DNA from 2 places in the Pseudoalteromonas sp. NCIMB 1079 genome. Region 2 is predicted to be linked to the other one. Evidence: predicted binding sites of a transcription regulator. Region 2 holds the regulator's gene; the other holds the start of a gene.
What was found. The regulator sigma-54, encoded in region 2, starts transcription at its own class of promoters, with help from an activator protein. The targets are predictions, from matches to a motif close to GTTGGCACGNNNNTNGNNT.

Region 1 (15,413 bases), 390 kb from region 2:
ACCGTAAGGAATGACTTTATTTTTCATAGCAGTATTTACAACAAAGCTTGCACATTAAAGTCTTTTATTTCTTCAAGAGTCATGTACTGTGGGTTGCTTAAAGAGTTATATTCAAAACCTTGTTTTACTTTTTTGCCTTTTTCACCCAATGCATTAACAGTGAAATCATTACTGCGGCTACTAAATTTAATTCCAGGAGCTATTAAGAAATGATCTTGATATTCATAAGTTTCAAAGCATAAATCCGCAGGACACATTACTTCATGAAGCTTTTCTCCAGGGCGAATACCAATTATTTTAACCGGTAAATCGGGAGCCATTGCTTTGGCTAAATCTGTAATACGGATTGAGGGGATTTTAGGAACAAAAATTTCACCACCTAGCATACGCTCAAAGTTTGTTAGTACAAAATCAACACCTTGTTGTAGGCTTATCCAAAAGCGGGTCATTTCTTCATGGGTAATAGGGATATGGTCGCGACCTTGGTCAATAAATTTTTGGAATATAGGCACTACTGAACCGCGCGAGCAGACTACATTACCGTAACGAACAACTGAAAATGTGGTGCGATTACCACCGGCAATGTTGTTAGCCGCAACAAAGAGTTTGTCAGATGCTAATTTTGTGGCGCCATATAAATTAATTGGGTTGGCTGCTTTATCAGTCGATAGCGCAATGACTTTTTCAACATTGTTGTCCAGTGCTGCATCAATCACGTTTTCAGCACCATTTATATTAGTTTTGATACATTCCATAGGGTTGTATTCAGCCGCAGGGACTTGCTTTAAAGCAGCTGCATGAATTACATAGTTGACCCCACGCATTGCACGTCGTAAACGGTCTTTATCGCGTACATCACCGATAAAATAGCGCATACATGGTTGATCAAAGTCTTGCTGCATTTCAAATTGTTTCAGCTCATCACGAGAGAAGATAATTATTTTTTTTGGTTTGTATCGTTCAAGTAACGTTTTTACGTATTTTTTACCGAATGATCCGGTACCACCGGTAATTAAAATTGTTTTGTTATCGAACATAGTGTTACCCAAGTTATTTATCATTGGCGTAGTTATAGTAAAAATTAAATACGCAAAAGTGAAATTTAATACACTGCTCAGTACTTTACCTATTAACAGAGTAGGTTAGCAAGCACGATGCCAAGTTAATTTAGTTTAAACATGGTACAAAGTACAAAATTTGGCAAATTAAGCTATAATTTAACCATTCAGTGTGTCGGAGCCTGTTATGAAAATTCAATCACCAGCAACTAACTTTTTAAACCAAACTCAGCAAACCCCAAAGCAGCTTGCAGAGCAACTTGCTACGGGTAAAAAAGTAAACTCAGCGGCGGATGACGCCGCGGCATTACAAATTATTGACCGGTTAACCTCCCAACAAGATGGTTATGGGCAAGCTGTTCGCAATGCTTACGACGGTATCTCTTATTCACAAGTGACTGAGTCAAGTTTATCTGGGGTTAATGATGCAGTGTCACGTATTCGGGAATTGTCTCTTCAGGCGGGGAATGGTGCGTTAAGTGATAATGATCGTGCTGCATTACAAGAAGAAGTGGTGCAGTTACAAAGTCAAATTACAGAGACGTTTGAAAACGCGTCTTTTGGCGGTAAGCCTTTGTTCGATGGTCAGTCAGTGTCGTTTCAAGTGGGGCCAGATGCCAATACAACACAAAAAACTACACCTTCCGACGGTAGCTTTGCTGCTGCGATTGCAACTATTGATATTTCAACTCAAGCAGGCGCACAAGCTGCTATTGATATTAGTGATCAAGCGAGCGACGAAATTAATGCTCAGCGTGCTGAACTAGGCGCTTTTCAAAATACCTTAGCGAGCACTATTAAAGGGCTAGGTACACAGCAAGAAAATATTGTTGCGAGCCAAAGTCGTATTCAAGATACTGATTATGCGCAAGCAGTTTCACGACAAGCTTCAAACGATATTTTGACGAATGCATCTATTGCTCTTCGTGGACAAGCTAATCAATCTGCTGAGTCTATTTTGAGTTTACTCTAACTTAATAATCATTAAGTATTATTAAGTTAACCAATCCGTCTGTTTTTTGGCGTTTATGTCAAAAAACTGCCGCTATCACTTGCATCCATGCTGAACTGGCTTACAATTTAACTAATTATACAAATTAGTGAAAGTACGGCTCGCTAAATATGATCTTGATTTTAGATAATAATAACAACCGCGCAATAGGATTAAATGCTTCACTTGGCTTTATTGGTGAAGCTGTACAACTATTAAGCGAAGACTGCTTTGAACAAGAATGCAAAAAATATCAGCAGCAAGAATGCATGATTATTTTAGGAGCGTTGCAATCACTTGACTACGAAAGCTTAATTAAACGCTATCCAACATTACCGTTTTTATTAATTGGCGAAACGCTAAAACCACTATTAAGTATAGCTAATGTGGTGGGGCTTATTTGCGAGCCATTTAATCACGAAGTGACAACGCAGTTACTTCACGATTGCCAGCAGTATCAGCGCATGTTGCCAAATGAGCATAAGCATTCTAAACCACATAAAACTTTTGACGGACTTGTTGGTGAAACAGAGGCCGTAAAAGATGTTCGCTTTTTAATTGAACAAGTGGCAAAAACCGATGCTAATGTTTTAATTTTAGGCGAGTCAGGCACAGGTAAAGAAGTGGTTGCCCGTAATGTACACCTGCTTTCAAAGCGCATTAATGGACCGTTTGTACCTGTAAACTGTGGTGCTATTCCGGCAGAGCTGCTCGAAAGTGAACTATTTGGCCACGAAAAAGGCGCGTTTACTGGTGCTATATCGGCTCGTAAAGGGCGCTTTGAACTAGCTCAAGGCGGGACGCTATTTTTAGATGAAATAGGCGATATGCCACTGCAAATGCAAGTTAAGTTGCTGCGAGTATTGCAAGAACGCAGCTATGAACGTGTTGGTGGTACAAAGGCAATCCAAGCTGATGTACGCGTTATTGCGGCCACGCATCGTAATCTTGAAACAATGATTGAAGAGGGCAGTTTTAGGGAAGATTTATATTACCGCTTAAATGTATTTCCTATCGAAAACCCATCGCTTAGTGAACGTGCTGATGATATACCGCTGCTTTTAAAAGAGTTAATGCGCCGTGTTAACGACCAGACTGGTTCTACCGCTAAGTTTACAGAGCGGGCAGTTGAGAGCTTAAAAGAACATGCTTGGCCTGGTAATATTCGTGAGCTTGCTAATTTGGTGGAGCGTATGGTCATTATGTTCCCTGACAAAGTGGTTGATATTCCTGATTTACCTAACAAATATCGTTACATTGAAGTTGAAGCCTACGAGCCAGAATACCCTGAAGAGTTAATGGAAAAAGATGCCTTTAACGACATATTTAGCACCGGTTTTAGTGATTATGAAAGTGAGCCCGATGCTGAGTTTAGCCAAACGGGTAGTGGGCTATTGCCTGATGATGGTATTGAACTTAAAGATTATTTAGCCGAACTTGAAATTAGCTTAATAACCCAAGCGTTAGAGCGCTATGATTACGTTGTAGCGCGTGCTGCGGAGATATTAGGGGTTCGCAGAACAACACTCGTTGAGAAAATGAAAAAGTATAATCTTTCACGAGATTAGAAGTACGAAAATGGTGAAATACTTTTCGTTATTTATTATTTATTATTTATTTGTGATCAATCACTTTACGGGCTTTGCCCGTCACGCAAGCAAGTTTGGCGTCTACAAGATAACCCAAACTTAAACCTTGGCGGTAGACGCTGAGCTTGCTCGCGTGAAAAGCGTAGCTTTTAATCATTTAAATAAAACGTTATTTCACAAAGAGAAAAACGAAGGTAAATGAGAAACCATAGTCAACTTACGCTTTACTTCTCTAAAGCGCAGCGTCTCTTAACCTCTTTGTGAACTAATCACTTTTATGGTTATAAATCACTTACTCACTAAAAGTCTTAATAATTTCTTCTTTCCTAAAACAATCATTACTGTGATCGTTAACCATACCGCAGGCCTGCATATGAGCGTAAACCGTGGTTGGTCCTAAAAACTTAAAACCCCGTTTTTTTAAATCTTTCGCAAATGCAGTTGATGCCTCTGTAATTGCTGGGTAGTCCTCAGCGTTATTTAAATTACTTATAATCGGTTTATTATCGACAAACTGCCATTGGTAGTTACTAAAACTTCCAAATTCTTTTTGTATTTCTATAAAGCGCTTTGCGTTGTTGACGGTTGCCGCAATTTTTAAGCGATTGCGCACAATACCCTCATCAAGCATTAATCTCTCAATGTCATCTTGTGTGAATTGTGCCACTTTATCTACATCAAAATTAGCAAATGCTTTTTTATAACCGCTGCGCTTTTTTAAAATTGTGTACCAGCTTAAGCCGGCTTGCGCTGATTCAAGAGTGATAAATTCAAACAGCTTTGTATCATCATAAAGAGGGACGCCCCATTCTTCATCATGGTAAATAACGTAGTCGGGTTTAGTGGTGTCGAGCCACGGGCAACGGCACTTTTTTTGCTCACTCATTATTATTCCTTTTTGTGTGCGTCATTTTTATGTCGCTCAAATTATTGATGTAACTTAATGATAAGTATGTAAATAAATTTTGGTATAAATCGTGCATTTAGACATATATCTACATCAATTCGAGATTTGATTATGGCCCTTGCTAGCGTGCTAAAACCACAGTTTTTTTCTGCAAATCAGTATAACCCATGTTTACTTCAAGAGGAGTACATTGGTGAATTAAGCGATCTGCGCAAGCAAGCAAGTTGGCTTTCGCATTTGGTTGATACCATGCCAGCAGGCGTGGTTGTACTTGATGGCAAAGGGTTGATTGCAAAAGCGAATCAAATAGCGATTGATATGCTTGGCGAGCCACTTGAAGGTGAGCGCTGGTTTAATGTTATTCAGCGCTCTTTTAGGCCACATCAAGATGATGGCCATGAAGTGTCTTTAAAAGACGGACGCCTAATAAAGCTTGATATTACTGCTTTAGCACCAGAGCCTGGGCAACTTATTTTAATGACGGATTTAACCGAAACTCGCCGCTTACAAAAACGTGTTGCACATATGCAGCGATTAAGCGCGCTGGGTAAAATGGTTGCATCATTAGCGCATCAAGTCCGTACGCCGCTCTCAGCCGCTATGCTGTACGCTGCTAATTTAGGGTCTAAGCGCTTACCCGAAGCATCTCGCGATAACTTTCAAACAAAGTTAATGTCGCGTTTAAAAGATTTAGAAACTCAAGTAAACGACATGCTGTTATTTGCTAAAAGTGGCGATCAGCAAGTTGTTGAGCAAGTTTCAATGCAGCAGCTTTTAACCGAAGTTAAAGCAGGTGCCGATGCGATGGTCGCACTTAATGAAAGTGAACTGGATGTAAGCTTACCAGAACCCGATATACAAATAGTTGGTAATAAAACGGCATTGGCCAGTGCTATTCAAAATCTAGTGCACAATAGTATTCAAGTTATTGGCGGCGGCGCAAAAGTAAAAATTAGCGCACAAAGAGATTTAAAAGATTTAGATATGGTTCGTATTAGTGTGAGCGACAATGGCCCAGGTGTTGATTTAAGCCAAAGCGATAAAATTTTTGAACCATTTTTTACTACAAAAAGTCAGGGCACGGGTTTAGGGCTTGCTGTAGTGAGTTCGGTGGCTAGTGCGCACCAAGGCCGTGTTGATGTGACTAATAATACGCAGGGTGGTGCCTGCTTTAGCTTGTTACTGCCTATTAAGGCAACATCTAAATTAGAGGGGTCATTATGAGTAACACTATTTTAGTTGTCGAAGATGACGCAGGGCTTCGTGAAGCCTTAATAGATACCCTTGAAATGTCGGGTATTGAATGTGTTGCAGCGAGCAGTGCTGAGCAAGCAATGTTACTGCTTAAAAAAGATCAATTTTCGCTTGTTGTAAGCGACGTGCAAATGGGCGCAATGAGTGGACTGGATTTACTACGTAGTATTAAATTAAACCACCCTGATTTACCTGTATTGATGATGACGGCGTATGCCACAATTGACGATGCGGTAGAGGCCATGCGCCTAGGTGCAATTGACTACATGGCAAAACCATTTGCACCTGAAGTGCTGTTAAATATGGTGAGTCGTTATTTGCCTGAAAAAGCAAAAGAAACCGACGGCCCCATTGTTGCTGATCCAACTAGTATTCAATTATTGGAGCTTGCAAGTAAAGTAGCACGCTCTGATGCAAGTGTAATGGTACTTGGCCCAAGTGGCTCGGGTAAGGAAGTACTTGCGCGTTATATTCATGATAAGTCGAGCCGATGTAATGAGCCATTTGTAGCGATTAACTGTGCGGCGATTCCTGAAAATATGCTTGAAGCCACGTTATTTGGTTACGAAAAAGGGGCTTTTACGGGGGCGATTCAAGCATGTCCGGGTAAGTTTGAGCAAGCACAAGGCGGCACTATTTTACTTGATGAAATTACTGAAATGGATTTAGGGCTACAAGCTAAGCTTTTACGCGTACTGCAAGAACGTGAAGTAGAGCGTTTAGGGGGGCGTAAAACAATTCAGCTCGATGTACGTATTTTGGCAACCAGTAATCGTGATTTAAAAGAAGCTGTAGTAGATAATCAGTTTAGAGAAGATTTATATTACAGGCTTAATGTTTTTCCACTTATGTGGCGACCATTGAGCCAACGCCCTGGTGATATTATTGTATTGGCTAAGCATTTAATTGAACGCCATATAAGTAAAAGCAAAGAGCCCATGGCATATTTAGATAAAGCTGCTGAGCAAAAGTTACTGGCTCACGCGTGGCCTGGTAATGTACGCGAGCTTGATAACGTTATACAGCGTGCACTTATACTGCGAAGTGGCGATACAATAAACGAGCATGCTATTTTTATCGAAAACTTAATATCTAATAACTTTGTTATGGAGCCTTCATTGGCACCGGCGCAAACCGTATCGCCAACAGAAGTGACTCACGCAGATAAAGGCGCTGATAAAAGCATGTTAAGCTCTGCATATTATGATGAAAAGTCGCATGCTGAGGATGAGCCTAAACAAGGTTTATTAGCGGCAGATACCGGTAGCTATAAAGATGAGCTTAAAGACAAAGAGCATCGCATTATTTTAGAAACCCTTGCACGTTGCCAAGGTAAGCGTAAAGACGTTGCCGAAACGTTGGGCATAAGCCCACGAACTTTACGTTATAAACTAGCGCAAATGCGCGATTTAGGTATTTCACTTCCTGCATAACCTCCTATAAACCCTAAGTTTGCGCTGCGAACTTAGGGTTGTCAAAACTCTGACTCACGTAAATTAAAGTTAACCTTTTGTATTTTAATGATTAATTATTTGGCATGCTTTGTGCTTTATTACTTATAAGAGTTCACTGCGTGTCAGAGATAAATTATGAAAATTCAAAACAGTGCTGTATTTCAAGAAATGCAATCAATGGCTTTAGAAGCCGGCCGTAATAATCAAACTAATAAACTGCCAACTCAGGCGCAGTCTACTTCTACAGCACAATTTGGCGACATGCTAAGTGATGCAATAAATTCAGTGCACGGGTTACAACAAGATGCCGCGCAAAAAGTAACAGCAGTTGAGATGGGGGATCGAAGTGTATCCCTTGCTGAGGCGATGATTGCTTCTCAAAAATCGTCAGTTGCTTTTGAGGCTACAGTACAGGTTCGTAATAAACTTGTTGAAGCTTATAAAGAAATCATGAACATGCCTGTTTAATTAGGTAGTGGAGAATTATTGTGGCGCAATCTAACCAATCTACAGACCTAGCACTTGCTGGTGGCGGTATTGACCAAAGTGGTGGTGATGATCAACAAGAACAAAAGTCAGGCTACTTAAGTGCTTTAAATGGTGTTGATGTATTGCGCCAAGTAACATTGGTTATAGCATTGGCTATTTGTTTAGCTATCGCGATTTTTATTATTATTTGGGCTCGTCAGCCAGATATGCGCCCGTTAGGCAAAATGCAAACAGAAGAGCTTATTCAAACATTAGACTTTTTAGATGCGCAAAAAATTGAATATCAACTTGATGGCAATGTTGTATCGGTTGATGAAAGCGAATACCAAAATATTAAATTGCTAATGACCCGCGAAGGGTTAGAGCAAGGCCCTGCATCTGGCTCTGACATAATTATGCAAGATATGGGCTTTGGTGTAAGCCAACGCTTGGAGCGTGAACGCTTAAAGCATGGTCGTGAGCAGCAATTAGCACGCACCATTGAAGAGCTAAATAACATTACGCGCGCCAAAGTATTGTTAGCCATCCCTAAAGAAAACGTATTTGCCCGCAGAGAGAAAAAACCATCCGCTACTGTTGTATTAACACTTAAACGTGGCCGCTCACTTGACCGTGAAGAAGTAGACTCTGTTGTTGATATGATTGCTTCAGCAGTACAAGGCTTAGAGCCTGCACGTGTTACAGTTACTGACCAAAATGGTCGATTATTAAATTCAGGTTCGCAAAGCTCATTAGCAGCACGCTCTCGTAAAGAATACGATTTAGAACGCAAGCGCGAACAAGAGTATCTTGAAAAAATAGACAGTATTTTAATACCGGTTGTTGGGCTTGCAAACTATACAGCTCAAGTTGATTTGAGCATGGACTTTAGCTCAGTTGAGGAAACTCAAAAGCGTTATAACCCAGACCTACCAGCGGTTAGAAGCGAAACCACATTTGAAGAAAATAACATTGGTGGTTTAGCTGTTGGTATTCCTGGTGCGCTTACAAATCAGCCACCGCTAAACTCAAACATCCCTGAAGTTGCAGGACAAGGCGGCGCAGGCACAGCTACATCACCAACACGTAGCCACAAAGAAGCAACACGTAATTATGAACTTGATACAACTATTTCTCACAAGCGCCAGCAAAGTGGTGTAATACGCAGAATAAGTGTGTCAGTTGCTGTTGACTATGTCCCTAAAGTGGGAGAAAACGGCGAAACAACTATGGCCCCGCGCTCGGTAGAGGCATTGTCAAATATTCGTCGCTTACTACAAGGTGGTGTAGGTTTTGATATGCAACGTGGTGATGCACTTGAAGTAGTAACAGTGCCGTTTGTACGTGAAGCAACAAATTTAGCAATAGAAGTGCCACTGTGGGAACAAGACTGGTTTATGAAAATAGCCCGCCTTGTACTAGGCGCCTTAGTTATCATTGTATTGATAATGGCAGTAGTAAAACCAATGCTTAAGCGCTTAATTTACCCAGACGATACACTAGAAGAATACGACGAAGATGCATTAAGTTCAGGCGTAGATATTGGCGACAATACACTTGATATGCTAAATAAAGACTTTGATTCTGCTTCGGTTGGTTTCTCAAGTGATGGTACACTGCAGTTACCGGATTTACATGGCGACGAAGATTTACTCAAAGCAATTCGTGCCCTTGTAGCTAACGAACCAGAACTATCATCACAAGTAGTCAAAGCGTGGTTAACAGAAGATGACTGATCAAGAACAAAAACAACTCCCGCCAGCCTTTGATGTTGATAAGCTAGATGGGGTAGATAAAGCCGCTATATTACTTTTGAGTTTATCAGAAGAAGATGCCGCGCAAATCCTTAAACACTTAGAACCTAAACAGGTGCAAAAAGTGGGTATGGCAATGGCTGGGCTACAGGATTTATCTCAGGCTAAAATAAGCGCTGTACACAACTTGTTTATAGAACAAATTCAAAGCTTTAGTACCATTGGTTTTCAGTCAGAAGACTTTATTAAAAAAGCGCTTACAGCAGCACTTGGTGAAGACAAAGCCGCTAGCCTTATTGACCAAATTGTTATGGGCTCAGGTGCTAAAGGCTTGGATTCATTAAAATGGATGGACTCTAAGCAGGTAGCAAACATTATTCGTAATGAGCATCCGCAAATTCAAACTATTGTATTATCGTATTTAGAGCCAGAACAGTCAGCTGAGATTATTGCTCAGTTCCCTGAAAAAGTGCGTTTAGATTTAACAATGCGTATTGCAAACCTTGAAGAAGTTCAGCCAGCAGCACTGCAAGAGCTAAACGAAATTATGGAAAAACAATTTGCTGGCCAAGCAGGTGCGCAAGCCGCTAAAATGGGCGGCTTAAAAGCAGCTGCAGATATAATGAACTACCTAGATACCAATGTAGAAGGGCAGTTAATGGACTCTATTCGTGAGCATGACGAAGAGATGTCGCAGCAAATTCAAGACTTAATGTTTGTGTTTGAAAACTTAATGGATGTTGAAGACCGTGGTATTCAAGCAATCCTGCGAGAAGTACAACAAGACGTATTAATGAAAGCAATTAAAGGCACCGACGATGCCCTTAAAGATAAGATACTGGGCAATATGTCTAAGCGTGCAGCCGAAATGCTTGCTGATGATTTAGAAGCTATGGCACCTGTTCGTATAAGTGAAGTAGAAGCGGCGCAAAAAGAGATTTTATCAACAGCGCGTCGTTTATCTGACTCAGGTGAAATTCAGCTGGGCGGCGGCGGTGGCGAGGAGTTCTTGTAAACCATGAGCAAACTCAAAGGGCGCACACTTCGGGCTGATGAAGCCGATGAATTATTAAAAAACTGGGCTATTCCAGATGTAGCACCAGATGAGAGCAGCTTTGGCAATCGCTCTACAGCTTACGGCACACCGCTTAGTGATCTGTATAAAAAAGAATTAGCTGAAGAAATGCCAATTGATGAGCCACAAGAACCAGAATTGCCTGCGCTTACTATGGTTGAGCTTGAACGCATTAGGCAAGACGCCTACGAAGAAGGCCTCAAGCAAGGTCATGAGCAAGGCTACATAGACGGCTTTGAGAAAGGCGTTGGCGAAGGCAAAGAGGCTGGCTACAAAGAAGGCTTAGAGCAAGGTAAAACCAAAGGCCTTGATGACGTAAAACCATTAATTGAAGAGCAGTTAACAAGTTTAAAAACTATTTTAGAGGGACTTACTGCACCGCTAGATAAAGTCGATGAACAAGTTGAAAAGCAATTAGTACAACTTGCTAGTATGTTAGCGGAAGCTGTTATTTATCAAGAAGTAAAAACATCGCCTGATGTGATTTTACATACGTTAAAGCAAAGTATAGATTCTCTTAATGCCGAGCAAGAAAAAGTACGAATTCATTTAAACCCCGAAGATTTAGAGCTCATAAAAGAGAGTTACGGTGAACAAACCATTATTGATAATAACTGGCAATTAATGGCAGAGCCCACTCTTGAGCGCGGTGGCTGTGAAGTTAAAACAGCGCAATCATCACTCGATATGACCCTTAAAACACGTGTCAAAGAAACGTTGGATAGTTTTTTGCATAATAGTGGTATCTAACTATTTTATTGGCGTGTTATGTCAACTCAACGTGCACCTTTAAGCGAACGCTTATCTCAATATCAACAACATATTAAAACCCCAGCGCCTGCTGTGGCAGGTATTTTAACGCGTGTTGTTGGCCTTACCCTTGAGGCTAGAGGTTTACGTGCTCCCGTTGGTAGCCAATGTAAAATAGAAACTATGAACGGCTTTGTAGACGCCGAAATAGTCGGTTTTAACGATCAAACTTTGTACTTAATGCCTAATGATCATATCTCTGGTGTACTTCCTGGTGCGCGTGTAATTCCTCAAGTTAATAACTTAGGTTTACCTGTAGGGATGAGTTTACTAGGGCGCGTGGTTGATGGCTTAGGGCGACCGCTAGATGGCCTTGGTAAAATTAATGCTGAGCATCATTTAAAATTTGCACAAAATACTATAAACCCGCTTTCAAGAAGACCAATTACTAAGCCTATGGATGTAGGTGTGCGTGCTATTAACTCGGTTATTACAGTAGGGCAAGGCCAGCGCATGGGCTTGTTTGCAGGCTCTGGTGTGGGTAAATCAGTACTTCTCGGTATGATGACCCGAGGTAGCGAAGCCGATGTCATTGTTGTTGGCTTAGTGGGGGAGCGTGGTCGCGAAGTAAAAGAATTTATTGAAGAGATACTCGGTGTAGAGGGGCGCAAACGTTCAGTTGTTGTCGCAGCGCCCGCTGATTCATCACCGCTTATGCGTTTAAAAGGCTGTGAGAGCGCTGTAACTATTGCAGAGTATTTTAGAGATCAGGGTTTAAATGTATTATTGTTACTCGATTCGGTAACGCGTTATGCAATGGCACAACGTGAAATTGCACTTGCTGTAGGCGAGCCGCCTGCGACAAAGGGTTATCCGCCTTCGGTGTTTGCTAAATTACCTGCGCTGGTGGAACGTGCTGGTAATGGCGGTGAAGGGCAGGGTTCAATTACCGCCTTTTTTACGGTGTTGAGTGAAGGCGATGATATGCAAGACCCTATTGCTGATGCAGCGCGAGCTATTTTAGATGGCCACATTGTATTATCGCGTGATTTAGCCGACAGTGGGCACTATCCCGCTATAGATATAGAAAAATCGATTTCGCGTGTTATGCCTCAAGTCGTTTCTGAGCCACATATGCAACAAGCCCGAGTGCTTAAGCAAGTTTATTCAATGTATCAACAAAACAAAGATATGATTACTTTAGGTGCCTATCAAAAAGGGACCGATCAAATGCTCGACCAAGCTATAAACATGATGCCAAGAGTAAATGCATTTTTACAACAAGGTATGCGAGATGTCATTAGTTACGATGATGGTCTGCAAGGTCTTGCTCAGTTACTAGGACAAGCATAATGGCTAAAAACAAACTCGATTTATTGCTCAAAATTGAAAATGATAAAGAAGAAAATTTGCGCATGAGTTACTTACAAGCTAATCAAAACTTGCAATCGAATCAACAAAAGCTACAAGGTTTAAATAACTTTAGACTTGAATATTCTCAACAGTTACACCTAAAAGGTAAGTCGGGTTTATCTAGTGCAGGATTTGGTCAGTACCATGCTTTTATAGCTAAAATTGAAGAGGCAATTCGCCAACAAGCAAGTACCGTAAATACCGCTAAGCAAGTTGTTACTCAACGTAAAACGCTATGGCTTAAGCAGCAAATTAAAGCTAAAGCAGTTGCCAAACTAATCGAAAATCAAAAACTTAAAGCAAATGCGTTAATGGCTAAAAACGAGCAAAAAATGTTAGATGAATTCTCAGCTAATCAGTTTTTTCAACGTCGGAAAGCTTTGTAATTCAGGCACGTTAATTGCTTTATTACTTAGTGGTATTTAACTTTTGGCGGTATGCGGTGGCATATTGCCGTAATGGTATTAGGTGATTTATGGCGATGAATAACATTTCGTTTTTAGTTTCTTCTGAAAAAGATTCACTGTTAGCTTTTAAAGACAATAGCTTCGCTAATGGCGAAGAAAATTTAGGCGAAGAATTTTTAAGCCAGCTAAACGAAGCGCATAACTCTATGGGGCCTTTGATTAAGGGCAATAAAAATCCCGATGCCGAAAATTCGATTGCTAGTCTCAATAATGGTGAGTCTAGTGAGAATACAGAGATACCTAAAACCTTGGATGGAAACCCAATAGGTGAAGTCATAGCCGTCTCTAGTGATAGTATGCTGGCTCAAATAAGTTCGGCACAGGCCATTAATACCTCTGTTTCAAAACCAACAGAAAAGGTTGGCGGACCAGATGGCGAGGCTAATGGAGTAACTGACGAGGTTGATTCTAAGAAGGCATCAACTACAGATAGTTCTAAAGCTGATATTGCTATTGAGAAGTCCATAAGTAAAGTTGTTTCTGAGAGCAAAAATATTCCCAATATTGATTCATCAGTTGCTGCATCTACAACAGCAATTACACAAATAACCGAAAGAGATAAAAGTACTGCTGTAGATACACTAATGACTAAAGATACTGATTTAATTAAAGCAGATAAAATACTTGCCAGTTTAACGCCAGAGCAAAGGTTACAGCTAAGTGTGCAAACTCAAGCATTAGATAAGCCTAGTAACGTTAATAACGTAGCAGCTTTAAAGCAGCTGCTTGCACAGTTTATTACTGATAATGAAAAAGCGCAGAGTAGCGTAACTAAGCAGTCTTTCAGTTCTGAAATTGATACGCTTAATACAACTGAAAAACAAAGCTTATTAACGCAATTAAATGATTATATTAAAGCTGAGCAGCCTAAGGGCGAGAGGTTGGAAGCACTCAAGCAAACAGTTACAGAGTTGAAAGCTTCAATTGAAATAGGACTTGCTGATACCGATACCGCTAAATCAGAATCAAAAACGCTTTTAACGCCAAGCACTCAAAGTACTGTAAATAACTCCCAAAAGGTAGGCTCAAAATTTTCTACAAGTGAAAATACTGAACTAAATAAAGTGGCTACAACTTCATTGAAAGATGAAAGCGCAATAAAGTTATCTGAGCAAATGCAAAAAGATGGATTGAAAAATATAAGCGCAGAACAAACTCCTCCACGCGTAGCACAAGTATTTACGCAAATTACAGCCGCTTTAAATACTCAGCAAACGAGCACATTAAGCCAATACGACTCATTAAGTTACGAGCAGAGCTTACTTGATACCCAAATAATACAAACTCAACAATTACAAAGTACATCACAAGTTAAGCAAGTAAGCGTTGATCCTGGTTTAATGCAGGCAATTAATATTGTTAAAAGTGATGCAGCTAAATTACTGCAAGAGCGAGTTAGCTCAATGCTGAACATTAATAATAAAGAAGCAGAAATTCGCCTCGATCCTCCAGAAATGGGCAGCATGCAAATACGTATTCGTAGCGATGCAGAACAAGCACATATAAACTTTGTTGTACAAAACCAGCAAGCCAAAGAAGCGCTTGAGCAATCAATGCCTCGCTTACGTGAAATGTTAGCGCAACAAGGGCTAGAGCTTGGTGAAAGCACTATTTCTTATGGGCAATCAGGTAGTGAAACCGCTGAGCAAAGTGAGAGTGGAGCCCAAGGTAATTTGGCTAATAATAAGTCAGTTAATGATGAAAACGACGAGCAAGCAAATAACCCTGCACAAAGTTCTCGACAACAAACTTCATCATCAATAGATTACTATGCCTAAGTACTGCTATTATAATAGTTAAAACAAGCAAGTACCTTTGCGATTAAAGGAATCATGATGGCTGAAGAAGCAAGTTTAGAAATCGAAGAAACCGGTAAAAGTAAAAAGAAACTAATAATAATCATAGTAGCTGTACTACTTATTGCAGGTGGTGCTGCGGGTTACTTTTTTATGTCAGGTTCGGATGCGCCAGTTGAAACCTTAGATGAAGAGACTGCGATGTCGACTGATGCTGCTCCTGCAGCTTCTGGTTCATCAGCAGAAGTTGGCAGTGCTTTATATGTTGCTATGCCACGCCCATTTGTATTTAACGTGCCTGGCTCAAGTCGCGATAGAATTGTACAAATTAAAGTACAATTATTAGTACGTGGCGAAGTAAATGAAGAAACAGCCAAAAAACATATTCCACTAATAGAAGGGACGCTATTAAGCGTGTTTTCTACTACAACAGCTGA
Region 2 (15,413 bases):
CTTTGTTGCTCGGTTTTTACTTAGCCCGCTAGGTTACAAACCTCGCGCCGCGATTAAATCGCCCCTAGATTGAACAAATTTCAATCCACAAAGATCAACACGCCCTAATGAACGATTTAGAATTTAAAGCGCGATATGCTTTGACTACTTTGTATATATAAAGAATTTAGTAGGGTATAATTCGCGCCTTTTGTTATTCTACGGCCACAATTATGAGCACACTCAAAGCTAAGCGCGCCTTATTTTCATACCCTAAATACTGGGCTGAATGTTATGGCACCGCGCCATTTTTACCAACTACACGTGAAGAAATGGATGCACTTGGCTGGGATAGTTGCGACATAATAATAATTAGTGGTGATGCGTATGTTGATCATCCTAGTTTTGGGATGGCGGTAATTGGCCGTGTACTTGAAGCGCAAGGCTTTAGAGTGGGGATTATTGCCCAACCTGCATGGGACTCTAAAGATGCATTTATGGAGCTCGGCAGACCGAATTTATTTTTTGGTGTAACAGCCGGCAACATGGATTCGATGATCAACCGCTATACAGCGGAAAAACGCATGCGCCACGATGATGCTTACACGCCTAATAACGTTGGCGGTAAGCGCCCTGATCGCGCCGTGATGATTTACTCGCAAAAATGCCGTGAAGCATACAAAGGTATCCCAATTGTTATTGGCGGTATTGAAGCCAGCCTTCGCCGTATTGCTCATTACGACTATTGGCAGGAAAAAGTACGCCGTAGTATTTTGTTTGATGCAAAAGCCGATATTTTAATTTACGGTAACGCAGAGCGCCCGCTAGTTGAAGTTGCACACCGTATTGCGGCGGGTGAAACGATGGATACGATTCAGGATATTCGCGGCACGGCTGTTATTCGAAAAGAGCCTCTACCTGGTTGGTGTGGCAGTGATTCTACCGCTATTGATAAAATTGGTAAAATCGACCCTATTCCAAACCCATATGGCGCGGATGATGTTGGCTGTAGTAAATCAGAATTTAAACAAGCCGGTATTGATTTAAAAGCAGAAGCAGCAAAACCAATCATGGTTCAGCCTGCACGTCCTAAGCCGTGGGAAAAAACCTATGTTAAGTTACCTGCTTATGAGCAAGTAAGTGTTAACAAACCTCTATACGCCCATGCCTCGCGCATTTTACACCAAGAAACAAACCCTGGTTGTGCAAGGGCGCTTTACCAGCGACATGGCGATCGCTCTATTTGGGTAAACCCGCCAGCATATCCATTAGAAACACATGAAATGGATGCTGTATTTGGTTTGCCGTATCAGCGTATTCCTCACCCAAGTTATGGTGATGCTAAAATACCTGCTTACGATATGATTAAAACGTCAGTTAATATTATGCGTGGCTGTTTTGGTGGTTGTTCGTTTTGCTCAATTACAGAGCATGAGGGGCGCATCATTCAAAGTCGTTCGCAAGAATCTATTATTGAAGAAATTGAACAGATTAGAGATAAAGTCCCCGGCTTTACTGGTGTTATTTCTGATTTAGGTGGCCCAACGGCGAATATGTATAAGCTGCGCTGTACTAGTAAAAAGGCCGAGAGTACCTGTAGACGCTTATCATGTGTGTATCCAGATATTTGTAAACACATGGATACAGATCATACGCCAACAATAGATTTGTATAAAAAAGCACGTGAAGTTAAGGGTATTAAAAAGGTATTGATTGCTTCAGGTGTACGTTACGATTTAGCTGTACGCGACCCGCGTTACGTTAAAGAATTAGTAACGCACCATGTAGGCGGTTACTTAAAAATAGCGCCAGAGCATACAGAGGATGGTCCATTATCAAAAATGATGAAACCAGGTATGGGAGCGTACGATCAATTTAAAGAACTATTTGATAAGTACTCTAAAGAAGCCGGTAAAAAGCAGTATTTAATTCCTTACTTTATATCTGCTCACCCAGGTACAAAAGATGAAGACATGGTAAACATGGCTTTATGGCTTAAATTAAACGACTTTAAGCTTGATCAGGTACAAAATTTTTACCCATCACCTATGGCTAATGCGACGACTATTTACCATACAGAGATGAACTCTTTGCGTAATATAAAAAACAACTCAGAAGTTGTTCCTGTACCTAAAGGCGCACGCCAACGTAGATTACATAAAGCTATTTTACGCTACCACGATGCAGCTGGTTGGCCAATGATACGTGAAGCTCTACGTAAAATGGGTAAAGCTAATTTAATTGGTAAAGGGCCTAACTGTTTAGTGCCAGAAGAAGGGCGCGATGAAAAAGCAGGTAAAGATGGTAAAAAAAGTGGGCGTCCGGCACTAACGCGACATACTGGTTTTAGCCAATTTAAAAAGGCAAACACTAAGCCAAAAGTAGGCGGTAATAGTCAAAGTACACGTTAGTAATTTTATTTGCTAATAGATAAGGCTAATTGCGGTACGCGCTTTTTCATACGCAAATTAAGTAAGCCTTGCTCTTTATTATCTATATTATTGTAGGTGATAAAGAGTGAAGTTTTAGAGCCCCTCTCTTTAGATATCCAGTGCTAAGTTTAGCTTTTTTTTAAAGCATTGATGATAACCACAAACGCAATTTAAGTGACCATAACGGCTGAATGCCGGTGAGTCCTTGCGTCATTTTATTATCTTTTAAGATTATATAAGATGGCGTGACTTGTCCCTGCCAATCGGAAAATATCTCCCCGTGTTGATCGTTAACAGTACTGAAGCTGTAGCCTTGCTCATTTAAATAATCATGCAGCTCTTGAGCAGAGCCTGACTTTATCGCGATGCTCACAACAGGGTATTTATTCTCGTTTGCGAGTTCGTTTATGGCAGGGGAGGTAATACTACAAATAGGACACCAAGTTCCCCAAAAATACACAAGCGTGGGTTTATCTTGGCTCATTGCTGCTAAATCAATGTTTTGCCCTTTATAGTCGATTAATTGTAATTGAGGATTTGCTGGCATGACAGGTTGCCGCCACCAATTAACGGCGGTATAAATGACGAAAAATATAGAGCCATATACCAGTACACTTTTTAATATGGATACGCTTTTTTGTTTTAGCGTTTTTTTAGGTATGTCATTTTTATGTTTGGTATCCGTTGCCATAGCTACTGATTTACCCTAAGTATTTTTGCTGTAGTTTTTTACATTTAAAGCGTTTAATTTATATCAGCAACCATGTAGCAGTACCTAAAAAGGCGAATATACCAACAATATCAGTCACTGTGGTTAGCACCACACTCCCTGCAAGAGCAGGGTCTATATTCATTCTTTTAAGAATTATTGGAATACTTGCACCAGCAACACCTGCCACCACTAAGTTCATAAACATAGCGAAGGCGAGTACGCCACCAAGCATAAAGTCCCACTGCCATAGCGCAATAACACCCGCAATTAATAGTGACCACAAAATACCGTTTAGCGCGCCAATGGCCAGTTCTTTCATCATCAAGAAACGTTGGTTTGTTTGGTTTATATGACCTACTGCAATACCACGGATAACAAGCGTTAATGATTGGCTACCAGCAACACCACCCATAGAAGGGACAATACCGTTAAGCACAGCCAAAATAGGGAGCACATCTAAAGTGCCTTCAAAAAAGCTAGCTACAAAAGCAGCTGCAAGTGCGGTTAGTAAATTAACTCCTAGCCAAACTGAGCGTTTTTTAGAGCTTTTTAGTACAGGCGCGAATGTATCCTCTTCATCATCAAGACCGGCTAGGCTTAATAAGCTATGCTCGGCATCTTCTCGGATTACATCAACGATGTCATCGATAGTAACACGACCGAGGAGTTGGTCGTTATCGTCCACCACAGGGGCCGATATCCAATTATGGCGCTCAAATAATTGCGCTACTTCACTTTCATCCATTGAGATTGGGATAGACTCACAATCTTCATCCATTAAATCGCGCACAATTTTTTCTGGCGGATTAGTTAATAATGTACTCAGCGATAAAGCGCCTATAAAGCAGTTATGTTTATCAACAACATATAAATCATCTGTACCCTCTGGTAACTCACCACGCAGTCTAATATAACGAAGTACAACATCGAGTGTTACATCAGGGCGAATGGTCACCGTATCGGTGTTCATTAGCGCACCTGCTGAACGCTCTTGATATGACAGTGCTTGCGTGGCACGTTCACGGTCTTGAATGTCCATCGCGCTAACAACGTCTTTATAGACGGTATCTGGCAGGCTACGTAATACTTCACCTAAGTCATCGTGGCCCATGTCTTCAGTTGCGGCGGCAATGTGCTTAGGTTCCATTTGGGCAATAATGCCTAAACGAACATCTTCAGATAATTCTTCAAGAACATCACCCTGCACATCAGGATCGACCAATTGCCAAAGCAGTCGGCGAATTTTATGCGGTGATGATTCTAATAATAATGCGGTATCACAAGGAGCCGTTTTTGCGAGCATGCGCCTAACTTGAACAAATTGACCACTATTGAGTGACTTCGTCACCTGTTTTAGTTGCTGTAGTGGGTAATCTTGTTCAAAAGCTTCAGGCATTGGCGTCCTTTATAAATTGTTATATTACTTTATGGGGGGGAGGTGAGTTAACTGGCGTTACTAACCTATCTATTTTATATATCTGTTTTAATTGAAGCATTAGTAATGCGAATATTGTTTTTATAAAACAGGTTATTCTTGTTCATTAAAGCGTTGTGCTATTAATTCTCCAACAGCGTGTAAAGCTTGCTCAGAATCAGGGCCTTTACAAACAACTTTAACTTCTTTTCCTTGGCTACTTTCAAGTAACATTAGTGCAAGTACGCTATCGCCTGCTGCTTCTTTGTCATCTTGGAATAATGTGATTGTCGCATCAAATTGTACTGCTAATTGCGCAAGCACAGTAGCTGCTCTGGCGTGCAAGCCTAATTTGTTTTTTATTAAAAAGGTATCTTCACAATGCATAACTTACTCTACCTAAGCTGAACAGGTGATTATTCAGCTATATTATTTTTCTTGCTCGCGATGGCGAATTTTTACATTGGGATGTGTCATTGCAAAACTTTCACCGATAGTTTGCGCTAAATACACAGAGCGATGTTGCCCGCCTGTACACCCAATAGCAATGGTTAAATAACTGCGGTTATTTCGTTCTAAATGTGGTAACCACGTTTGTACAAATGTTTGAATTTGCCATGTGAATTTTTGCACTATGCTGTGATTAGCTAAATAGTCTTTAACCGGTTGATCTAACCCATTTAAAGGCTTCAACTCTGGTTCCCAGTGTGGATTTGGTAAAAAGCGTGCATCAAATACGTAGTCTGCTTCTTTTGGTATACCGTGTTTAAAACCAAATGATTCAAATGTGACAATCAGTTGCTTATCTTTTTTACCTAAAATCTTTTCACGAATAGATTCAGCGAGTTGATGAACACTTAAATCAGTCGTATCTATCATAAAGTCGGCGCGAGTGGTTAACACATCAAGTAATTCTTTTTCTTTTTTGATGGCTAAATCAAGGGGCAACGAGTCTATTGATAGTGGGTGTAATCTGCGTGTTTCAGAAAAGCGTTTGATCAATGTCTGATCGTCGCTATCTAAATAAAATAACGTAGGGTTTGCAAAGCCTGGTAAGTATTCAAGAATATCGTTAAATTCATCTTGTTCTTTAGGGATGTTGCGCACATCTATGCTAACAGCAATTTTATCGTAGCTATCAGACACACTGCGAACTAATGAAGGTAGTAGGTTTACTGGAATATTATCAACGCAATAATAACCTAAATCTTCTACAACGCGCAAAGCAACCGACTTTCCAGAACCAGAACGGCCGCTTATGATAATTAACTCCATTTAACACCCTTTATAAAACTATGATTGATCGACAATAACTTGGTAAAGCTCAGTATCAGATTTTGCACTGCGTAACTGTTTACAAAAATCTTTGTTGTTTAGTTTATCAGCAATGGTTGCTAGAGTCTTTAAGTGCTGCTGGTTATCGCCATCTGGTACGATGAGTGCGACAAAAATATCAACAGGGCGATTATCGATTGCATCAAAGTTTATTGGAGTTTCGCTAACGAGCACTAAAGCCAAAGGCTCTTCTGCACCGCTCATTCTTCCATGAGGAATAGCAATGCCACGCCCTATACCTGTACTACCTAATTTCTCTCTGCTCATTAAAGCATTAAGAATATCTTGTTGCGGTAAATACGGAAGTTTGTCGTGAGCAAGTTCGCTAATGAACTCTAAAATTCTTTTTTTGCTATTAAAAAGGACCGCAGCTTTGCTGCAGTCCTGGCATATAAGTGAACTTAATTTCATCATATTAGTGTCGAGCAAGCTTCTCTTTGTGTTTGATTACTTGGCGATCGAGCTTGTCGATCAACGAGTCAATAGCGGCATACATATCTTGATGTTCTGTAGAGGCAAATAGCTCAGCACCGCTTACGTGTATTGTGGCTTCTGCTTTTTGATTTAATTTTTCTACATCGAGAATGACATGAACATTATTTATATGATCAGAGTGTCTTTCAAGCTTCGCAAATTTAGTATTAATATAGTCTCTTAGTGAATCGGTTAATTCTACGTGACGACCAGTTAAGTTTAGTTGCATAAGCATTACCCTCTTAGTTTAGCGTCTTAAATCAGACTTTTACGCTGATTTGACGGTGGAATAGCAAGAGATTCGCGGTATTTTGCGATTGTACGTCTTGCTACTTTAATTCCTTGCTCAGCCAATATATCCGCTATTTTGCTATCACTCAATGGTTTTGCTGAGTTTTCTGCTGCGATTAATTTTCGGATAAGCGCACGTATTGCTGTAGATGAACATTCACCACCGTTTTCAGTACTTACATGGCTTGAGAAAAAGTATTTAAGCTCAAATATACCACGGGGTGTATGCATGTACTTTTGAGTAGTTACGCGCGAAATTGTCGATTCGTGCATTTCTACCATTTCAGCGACATCATTTAAAACCATTGGTTTCATGGCTTCAGGGCCATGTTCAAAAAAGCCTTGTTGTTGCTTAACAATACAATTAGTAACTTTTAATAGCGTGTCGTTTCTACTTTCTAAGCTTTTAATAAACCATTTAGCTTCTTGTAAATGTGAGCGAATAAACTGGCTGTCGCCACTTGATTTTACAGTGCGAGACATTGCCGCGTATTGGCTATTAACACGAATTTTAGGCATGCTATCTGGGTTTAATTCGACAACCCAGCGGCCTTTAATTTTTTTAACTGACACATCAGGAATAACATACTCAGATTCTTCCCTTACTATAGTATCTGCAGGTTTTGGGTTGAGAGTATGTATTAGTGTCATTACTTCTTTAAGCTCTTCTTCTTTGAGCTTAGTTTTTTTCATTAATGTACGATAGTCGCGAGCTGCTAATAGATCAATATGCTCGGTTAAAATCATTTTCGTTTCATTAATGTAAGGTGTTTCTTTATCAAATTGATTAAGCTGAATACACAAACACTCTTGTAAACTACGTGCAGCAATACCAACAGGATCAAACAGTTGGATGCGTTTTAATACCGCTTCAATTTCATCAAGTTCGACTTCGTTATCATCTTCGTTTTCTTGATTAAAGCTTTCTAAAATTTCTTCGCAGCTTAGTGTTAAAATACCTGAATCATCGACGGCTTCTACAATCGCAATAGCGATGGCTTCATCGGTAGGGCTAAATGGCGTTAGTTGTAATTGCCACATTAAATACTCATGGAGCGTTTCAGTAGAGGCGCCTTGGTATATAGATTCATCTTCAGGCATTGGACCTGATGAGGCTGCAGGAGCGGCACTCATGTACTCATCCCAACTAACATCCATAGCCATGTCGTCACTTAGCGTGTCTTTTGCAAGTGCTTCACCAGTATCTTGTTCGTATTCGCTCGGAGCATCATCAGCAGATGCGCTAACAGTTATGTCATCGGTATCAGCTTTTTGCTCGTTTTTACCAGCAGCGTCTTCGGAATAGTCTGCCTCTTCAACCTCTAATAGTGGATTACTGTCGAGAGCTTCTTGTATTTCTTGCTGGAGATCCAATGTACTGAGTTGCAACAAACGAATAGCTTGTTGCAACTGTGGAGTCATTGTAAGTTGCTGGCCCATGCGCAGCTGTAGTGATTGCCTCATGTATCTCTAACAATCCTTTTATGTTGTTATAATTAATACTAGCAGATGCTTAAAGACATGGCGTAAATGTTACAGCCTAAATTGCTCGCCTAAGTAAACATCGCGTACTGTTTTATCATTTAATACGTGTTCTGGAGTACCTGATGCAATCAGCTCCCCATGAGAAACAATGTAGGCTTTTTCACAAACATCAAGGGTCTCTCTTACGTTATGGTCGGTAATTAATACTCCAATCCCACGATTTTTAAGATGTTCTATTATTTTCTTTATATCTAATACCGAAATAGGGTCAACACCAGCAAACGGTTCATCCAGTAATATAAATTTAGGATCTGCTGCCAGCGCTCGTGCTATTTCTACACGACGACGTTCTCCACCCGATAATGCCATACCTTGGCTATCACGAATGTGTTGTATGCTAAATTCATCTAATAAGTTATTGAGCGTGTCTTCTCTGGCTTGTTTATTTAGTTCTTTGCGCGTTTCTAAAATGGCCATTAAGTTTTGATAAACAGTCAGCTTTCTAAAAATCGATGACTCTTGTGGTAAGTAGCCTATGCCTAATCTAGCACGACTATGCATAGGTAAAAGAGTAATATCGTTATCATCAATAGATATTTTACCTTTGTCGCTAGGAACAAGCCCTACAATCATATAAAAAGTCGTTGTTTTACCAGCACCGTTAGGGCCAAGTAAGCCAACTATACTGCCAGCTTGTACTTCAAGGCCGACGTTTTTTACAACTTCACGACCTTTATAGCTTTTTGCTAATAGTTCTGCTTTTAATGTGCTCATGGTTGACCTTTATCGCCTTTTTTACTTTTTTTAGTTTCGATCGGTACTAAAATTGTGTGAACGCGGTCAGTTGAGTTTTCATCTTTTTCGGCACTGATGAGCTGCTGCTCTATGTCGTAGGTAATGCTTTTAGCATTTATTTTTTGTCCGGCTTGCGATACTTGTGCATTACCAACAAGCGTTAAAAAACGCTTAGATACATCATAACGTACTTCGTCAGCACTGGCGCTCATAGTTGTGCCGTCTGATTGCTTTTCTTCAAAGTGCGCAGGGCTACCTGTGGCAATTAATAATTGTTTATTATCACCAAGTTCATCACGTTTGTGTACTTCGAGGCGATCGGCTGTAATGCGGCGATTACCGTGAATAATCTCAACGTTTTTCTCAAAAATACCCACATTAGCTTTCAATTGACCTTCTTGCTTGTCGGCACTTATTGAAATTTGATTGGCAGCAGGTTGCGTGTTTTGCTCTGCAGCACTACTATTAAACGCTAGTATAAGTGTAGGAATTATAAGTGATTTTAATATTTTATTGGTCATAGTATATGGTTCGCGTATGGTTAATTAGTTTTATCACTTCGGTTTTTAAGTCGGCTTCTAGGCCTTTACCGGTGATTTTTAAATTGGGTCCAGTGATGATGACGGGTTGCTCCGAACGCATTGTTAATAGCTTTATATCAACCTGAATATTATCAGCATTGATTTTGTCTATCATGGCGTTATCGGTTAAATTTTTGGCAACCACATTACCTTCTAAAATTAATTGTTTATCTTCGTATAATGTTGCTTCGTCTGCATTTATTTGCCACGTTTGTTGTTCGTTATATAAAGTGAAAATGGGTTTTTCGAAAAACGTGAAACCTAATTGCTGGTATAGCTCCATTTTAGCCGCAGTGACTTTGTGGCTAATTTTACCTTGCTCATCATAGGCTGTCTGTTTGAGCTCAATAGCTATGTAATCAGGCTTAGCAATAACTTCAGGCTCAGCCTGAGGCACAATATTTGTTTGTGTAAAATAAGGGTACCAAAGCCAAACCATACAGCTAATGAATAAAACGCTTAATATTATGCGCGCTGCATTCATGAACTAGTGCCTTGTGTAGTCAATGCTTTACCATTTTCAAGCATGAGCAAATCGGTGAGTTCTCTCACAGCACCAAAACCACCAGGCATTTGCGTTACATAGTGTGACAAACGCTTAATAAGTGGGTGGGCATCATTTACTGCAACGGCAAAGCCTACTAACTCCATAACAGGCATGTCAGGACCGTCATCACCAATATAAGCAATTTGTTCATCGCTAAGGTTGAGTTTATCTTTTAATTCTTGATAGGCAATGAGCTTATTTTCTTGGCCTTGATAAATATGCTGTACGGTTAAGCTGCTCATACGTTGTTGTACTATCTGTGAATGACGACCAGTAATAACAGCTACTTCAAAGCCACTGTTTATAAGTGCTTTAATGCCAAAACCATCTTTTGTATTAAATGCTTTTAGCTCTTCACCTTGATTGCCAAGGTAAATACGGCCATCAGAAAATACACCATCAATATCGCATATAAGTAGTTTTACTTTTTTAGCGCGTGCTTTTGCATCATCGCTCAGCGGTTGATAGAGTTCTTCAAATTGCATTTATAACACTCCTGCTTTCAATAGGTCTTGCATATTTAATGCGCCAATAGGTTGGTTTTTCTCATTGACGACGATTAGGCCATTTATACGTTTACGTTCCATAATATTGAGCGCTTCAGCGGCTAAAATATCTTGCGTAGCTGTAGTGCATGACTTAGTCATAACAACATCTATTTGTGTTGTATGAATATCAATTCTTTGTTCTAAAATGCGACGTAAGTCACCATCGGTAAATAACCCTACGAGTTGCTGATTTTCATCAACAATGGCTGTCATACCTAATCCTTTAGCTGACATTTCTATTAGAGCATCTTTAACTGTTTGTGAAACATCAATAATAGGTGTATTTGCGCCGCTGTGCATAACATCTTTTAAAGTAAGTAATAAGCGCTTGCCTAAACTACCACCTGGGTGAGATAGCGCGAAGTCATCAGCTGTAAAGCCGCGAGCTTCTAATAATGCAACTGCCATGGCATCGCCCATCGCAAGCGTTGCAGTGGTACTTGATGTAGGGGCTAGACCCAATGAACAAGCTTCTTTTTCTACTTTAATACACACATGTACATTAGCAAGGGTTGCCATGGTTGATTGCGTATTGCCAGTCATCGCTATCATTTTGGCACCAAGTCGTTTTAAAACCGGAATGATATTTAAAACTTCGCTGGTTTCCCCTGAATTAGAAATAAGCATAACCACGTCATTTTTAGTGATCATACCTAAATCACCATGACTTGCTTCACCAGGGTGAACAAAAAACGCAGGGCTGCCAGTGCTTGCAAGAGTTGCCGCTATTTTATTGCCAATATGGCCTGATTTTCCCATGCCAATAACAATAATACGGCCTTCACAGTCGTACATTAATTGGCACGCATTATGAAAATTTTCATCTACATATTGTGCAATATCACTAAGTGCTTGGCGCTCAACATCTAAAACGCGAAGGCCTTGTTCAATAAAGTTTAGCGTTGCCATCTTTTACCCTACTTGACTAAAAATATACCCTTGGTAACCCAAAAACGCTATTAGTAATAAGCCGCCTTCTACTCTATTGATACGCTGGGTGCCTCTAAAGTTCAATGACATAATAATAAGAGCAAGTGTTGCACCAATCATAATTAATATATCTCGGCTTACTAACGATGGATCAATTGCTGAAGGATTAATAATACCTGCTAGAGGTAATACAGCTAAAATATTAAATATGTTTGAGCCAACAATATTACCTAGTGCTAAATCATCTTCATTTTTAAGTACGCCTGCAACCGAGGCGGCAAGTTCAGGCAAGCTAGTACCAATGGCAATAATTGTTAAACCAATGACTAAGTCGCTTAAGCCGAAGTATTTAGCAATATCAACAGCTGAGCCGATTAAAAAATGAGAACTAACCGGCAGGAGTATCATGCCGACAATTAACCAAAATACCGCTTTTTTAGTAGGTACATCGTTTGGTACATCGTCGCAGGCTTCTGAGACAAATGGGTCATCTTTGTTTTTTGCACGCATAGATACAATGATTAACCCACCGATGAATACGATAAAGCCAACTAAAAGTGCCACACCCTCACTGAATGAAAAGTAGTTATCTGAGAACACATACCAAGTAGCTAAAGATACGAGCATCACCAATGGCATTTCGCGTTTTAACGTACTAGATGAAACTGAAAGAGGGCGAAATAGAGCCGTGATACCTAACACAAGTAAAATGTTTGTAATATTAGAGCCAACAGCATTACCAACAGCTGTGTCTGTTTTGTTAGCTAGTGCGGCAGATGCCGAAACCATCATTTCGGGTGCTGAAGAACCCATTGCTACAACGGTCAAACCAACAATAAGTGTAGGTACACCAAAGTTTTTAGCAAGAGCCGCAGCGCCATAAACAAACCTGTCTGCACTCCAAACAAGAGCTGCAAAACCAAGAATTAAAATAACAAACGAGGTAACCATTGTGTTAAGCCAGTTATACAAAATACGGATGGCGCGAATAGTAACAAAAGCCAAGATGAAAGTATAAATAAAAGAGTAAGGTCAACTGCGTAACAATGCTGCTTTTAAACAGCTAATTTAAAAATTTAAGCCGGGGTTAAGCTGTTTTGAGCGAGTCTTATAATCCTTTTCATGGGTGTATTACAAAATCTTACGAATTGTTTTTTCCATCTTTGACAAAAAAGCTTTAAAATAGGGGCACTAGTGAACATTTTTATGGAGAGCGACTTGTCGCAATCAATAGTAGAAGTCAAGGATGTTAGCTTTTCGAGAGGCAATAGAACCATATATAAAAATATGAGTTTTAGCGTTCCTAAAGGTAAAATTACTGCGATTATGGGGCCAAGCGGAATTGGTAAAACCACTATGTTGCGTTTAATTGGTGGTCAGCTTAAACCAGATTCAGGTGATATTTTATTTGAAGGTGGCAGCATTCCTAAAATGTCTCGTAAAGAGTTATACGAAGCACGTACTAAAATGAGTATGCTTTTTCAAAGTGGTGCGTTGTTTACTGATATGTCGGTATTTGACAATATCGCGTTTCCTATAAGAGAGCACACAAAGCTAAGTGAAGACCTGATTCGATTAGTTGTGTTAATGAAATTGCAAGCTGTTGGACTACGTGGCGCTAAAGATTTAATGCCCTCTGAGTTATCCGGCGGTATGGCAAGGCGTGCTGCGCTTGCACGCGCTATAGCACTTGATCCAGAGCTAATCATGTACGATGAACCATTTGCAGGACAAGATCCTATTTCGATGGGCGTATTGGTTAAGCTAATTAAGTCGCTCAACGAAGTATTAGGTTTATCGTCTTTAATCGTGACGCACGATGTAACAGAGGTAATGAGTATTGCCGAACACGTTATAATTATCGCCGATCAAGGGGTAATTGGTTGTGGTACTCCAGATGAAATGCGTAATCATGAATCTCCTTTAGTTCAACAGTTTTTAAAAGGCTTGTCGGATGGTCCAGTACCATTTCATTTTCCGGCTCAGGCTTATGCAGACGAACTACTTGGAGAAAAAGCATAATGTTGGATTTATTTCAAAAGCTAGGACATAAAACGCTAGGACGCTTTGCGGCCCTTGGTCGTTCTGCTTATATGCTGTTTAGTGCATTAGCGCATGTTCCTAATTTTAAAAAAGGCACACCGTTACTTGTTCGCCAGCTTTATATGGTTGGTTCGCAATCGTTACTCATTATTATGGTGTCGGGTTTGTTTATCGGTATGGTGTTGGCTTTACAAGGTTACACCGTATTGGTTGGTTATGGCGCTGAGGATAGTTTAGGGCCGTTAGTGGCACTGAGCTTATTGCGAGAACTAGGCCCGGTTGTTACTGCATTATTATTTGCAGGACGCGCAGGTAGCGCTTTGACAGCTGAAATTGGCTTAATGAAAGCAACAGAGCAACTTTCATCACTTGAGATGATGGCAATCGATCCGCTAAAACGTATTATTGCACCGCGCTTTTGGGCGGGTTTTATAAGCATGCCATTGCTTGCATTGATATTTTCAGCTGTAGCAATTATAGGCGCTCATTTAGTGGGGGTAGATTGGCTGGGGGTTGATACAGGTAGTTTTTGGTCAATCATGCAATCGCAAGTGTCGTTTCAGCAAGACATACTAAACGGTATTATTAAAAGCTTTGTATTTGCCATAGTGGTGACCTGGATTGCGCTTTATAAAGGATATGACTGTGTGCCGACTTCAGAAGGGATCAGCAAAGCAACCACCGAAACGGTTGTTCATTCGTCATTAGCAGTTTTAGGTTTTGACTTTATTTTGACAGCGGTAATGTTTACCAGCTAATAGGGTATAGATAATGAATTCACGGAAATTAGAAATTTTAGTTGGTTTTTTTGTAGCACTTGGCATTTTAGCTTTTGCGATGCTTGCACTTAAAGTTGCCAATTCAGGTATTAGTGGCTCTGGCGAAACATATACGCTTAATGCCAAGTTTGAAAACATCGGCTCGTTAAAAGCGCGTGCGCCGGTAAAAGTAGGTGGTGTTGTAATTGGTCGTGTTGAATCAATTTATGTTCACCCACAAGAATTTTTACCAGTCGTTAATATGACCATTGACGCACAGTACTTATGTCGTTTTTCAGACACAAGCTCAATCTCTATTTTAACGTCGGGTATTTTAGGTGAGCAGTACTTAGGTATTCACCCTGTAATTTCTCCAGATTCTGCTAAGCAACGTTGTTTAGGCGAAACAGTGACAGAAAACAAGCAAGATGAAGCAATTGACGATTTATTTGGTGTGGAAAGTAAAGCACTAGGTGATGGCGATTCAATCACTGATACTAAGTCTGCCATTGTACTTGAAGAATTAATCGGGCAGTTTTTATTCAACCAAGGTAGTGAGTAATTATTATGTTGAAAAAGTTTTTAGCTATTGTAGCAATTGGCACAATGACGCTAACTCAAAGCGTAAGTGCAGCAGATGTGAAATTAATCGATCCTAATAAAATGGTACGCCAAGTTGCCGATAATACATTTGCGCGCATTAAAAAAGATCAGCCATTAATTGTTAAAGATCAGGAATACCTTCGCGTAATAGTCGAAGAAGAATTAATGCCTTATATCGACTATAAATATGCAGCACTTCGTGTACTTGGCAGTGAAGTATCTAAAGTTCGTGCAATTACCGACGAGGCTGAAAAGGCCAAAGCAATTAAAGAAATTCAACGCTTTATTGGTGTATTTAGAGAGTACTTAGTTGCTACTTATGCAGGTGTATTTACTCAATACACAAACCAGAAAGTTGAGCTTGGTGCAGAGCAAGCGTTTAAAGGTAAAGACGTCGTTGTTATTAAGACTAAAATTATTGAAGACGGTAAACCTGATATCAGAATCGATTTTAAAGTACGCGAAGACCGCGACGGTGAATGGCGC

Region 1: fliE (flagellar hook-basal body complex protein FliE) is a predicted target of sigma-54. The motif match lies at 7,331-7,349, and genes of this name have one in related genera.

The regions. Positions count from the first base shown of each region.
Region 1 covers NZ_JBEWZA010000001.1:2,916,963-2,932,375, reverse strand. Annotated here, with positions in the region: gene pseC (UDP-4-amino-4,6-dideoxy-N-acetyl-beta-L-altrosamine transaminase) at 1-27, opposite strand, end outside; gene pseB (UDP-N-acetylglucosamine 4,6-dehydratase (inverting)) at 36-1,037, opposite strand; gene ABX891_RS13570 (flagellin N-terminal helical domain-containing protein) at 1,246-2,031, shown strand; gene ABX891_RS13565 (sigma-54 dependent transcriptional regulator) at 2,181-3,617, shown strand; gene ABX891_RS13560 (DNA-3-methyladenine glycosylase I) at 3,931-4,524, opposite strand; gene ABX891_RS13555 (sensor histidine kinase) at 4,657-5,769, shown strand; gene ABX891_RS13550 (sigma-54-dependent transcriptional regulator) at 5,766-7,232, shown strand; gene fliE (flagellar hook-basal body complex protein FliE) at 7,389-7,721, shown strand; gene fliF (flagellar basal-body MS-ring/collar protein FliF) at 7,742-9,457, shown strand; gene fliG (flagellar motor switch protein FliG) at 9,450-10,490, shown strand; gene fliH (flagellar assembly protein FliH) at 10,494-11,300, shown strand; gene fliI (flagellar protein export ATPase FliI) at 11,319-12,653, shown strand; gene fliJ (flagellar export protein FliJ) at 12,653-13,099, shown strand; gene ABX891_RS13515 (flagellar hook-length control protein FliK) at 13,189-14,958, shown strand; gene fliL (flagellar basal body-associated protein FliL) at 15,016-15,413, shown strand, end outside.
Region 2 covers NZ_JBEWZA010000001.1:3,308,383-3,323,795, reverse strand. Annotated here, with positions in the region: gene ABX891_RS15490 (YgiQ family radical SAM protein) at 213-2,390, shown strand; gene ABX891_RS15485 (protein disulfide oxidoreductase) at 2,551-3,102, opposite strand; gene mgtE (magnesium transporter) at 3,161-4,519, opposite strand; gene ABX891_RS15475 (HPr family phosphocarrier protein) at 4,652-4,924, opposite strand; gene rapZ (RNase adapter RapZ) at 4,967-5,812, opposite strand; gene ptsN (PTS IIA-like nitrogen regulatory protein PtsN) at 5,831-6,283, opposite strand; gene hpf (ribosome hibernation promoting factor) at 6,288-6,575, opposite strand; gene ABX891_RS15455 (RNA polymerase factor sigma-54) at 6,602-8,101, opposite strand; gene lptB (LPS export ABC transporter ATP-binding protein) at 8,171-8,896, opposite strand; gene lptA (lipopolysaccharide transport periplasmic protein LptA) at 8,893-9,438, opposite strand; gene lptC (LPS export ABC transporter periplasmic protein LptC) at 9,428-9,982, opposite strand; gene kdsC (3-deoxy-manno-octulosonate-8-phosphatase KdsC) at 9,979-10,530, opposite strand; gene ABX891_RS15430 (KpsF/GutQ family sugar-phosphate isomerase) at 10,531-11,502, opposite strand; gene ABX891_RS15425 (calcium/sodium antiporter) at 11,506-12,474, opposite strand; gene ABX891_RS15420 (ATP-binding cassette domain-containing protein) at 12,730-13,545, shown strand; gene mlaE (lipid asymmetry maintenance ABC transporter permease subunit MlaE) at 13,545-14,324, shown strand; gene mlaD (outer membrane lipid asymmetry maintenance protein MlaD) at 14,338-14,886, shown strand; gene ABX891_RS15405 (MlaC/ttg2D family ABC transporter substrate-binding protein) at 14,892-15,413, shown strand, end outside.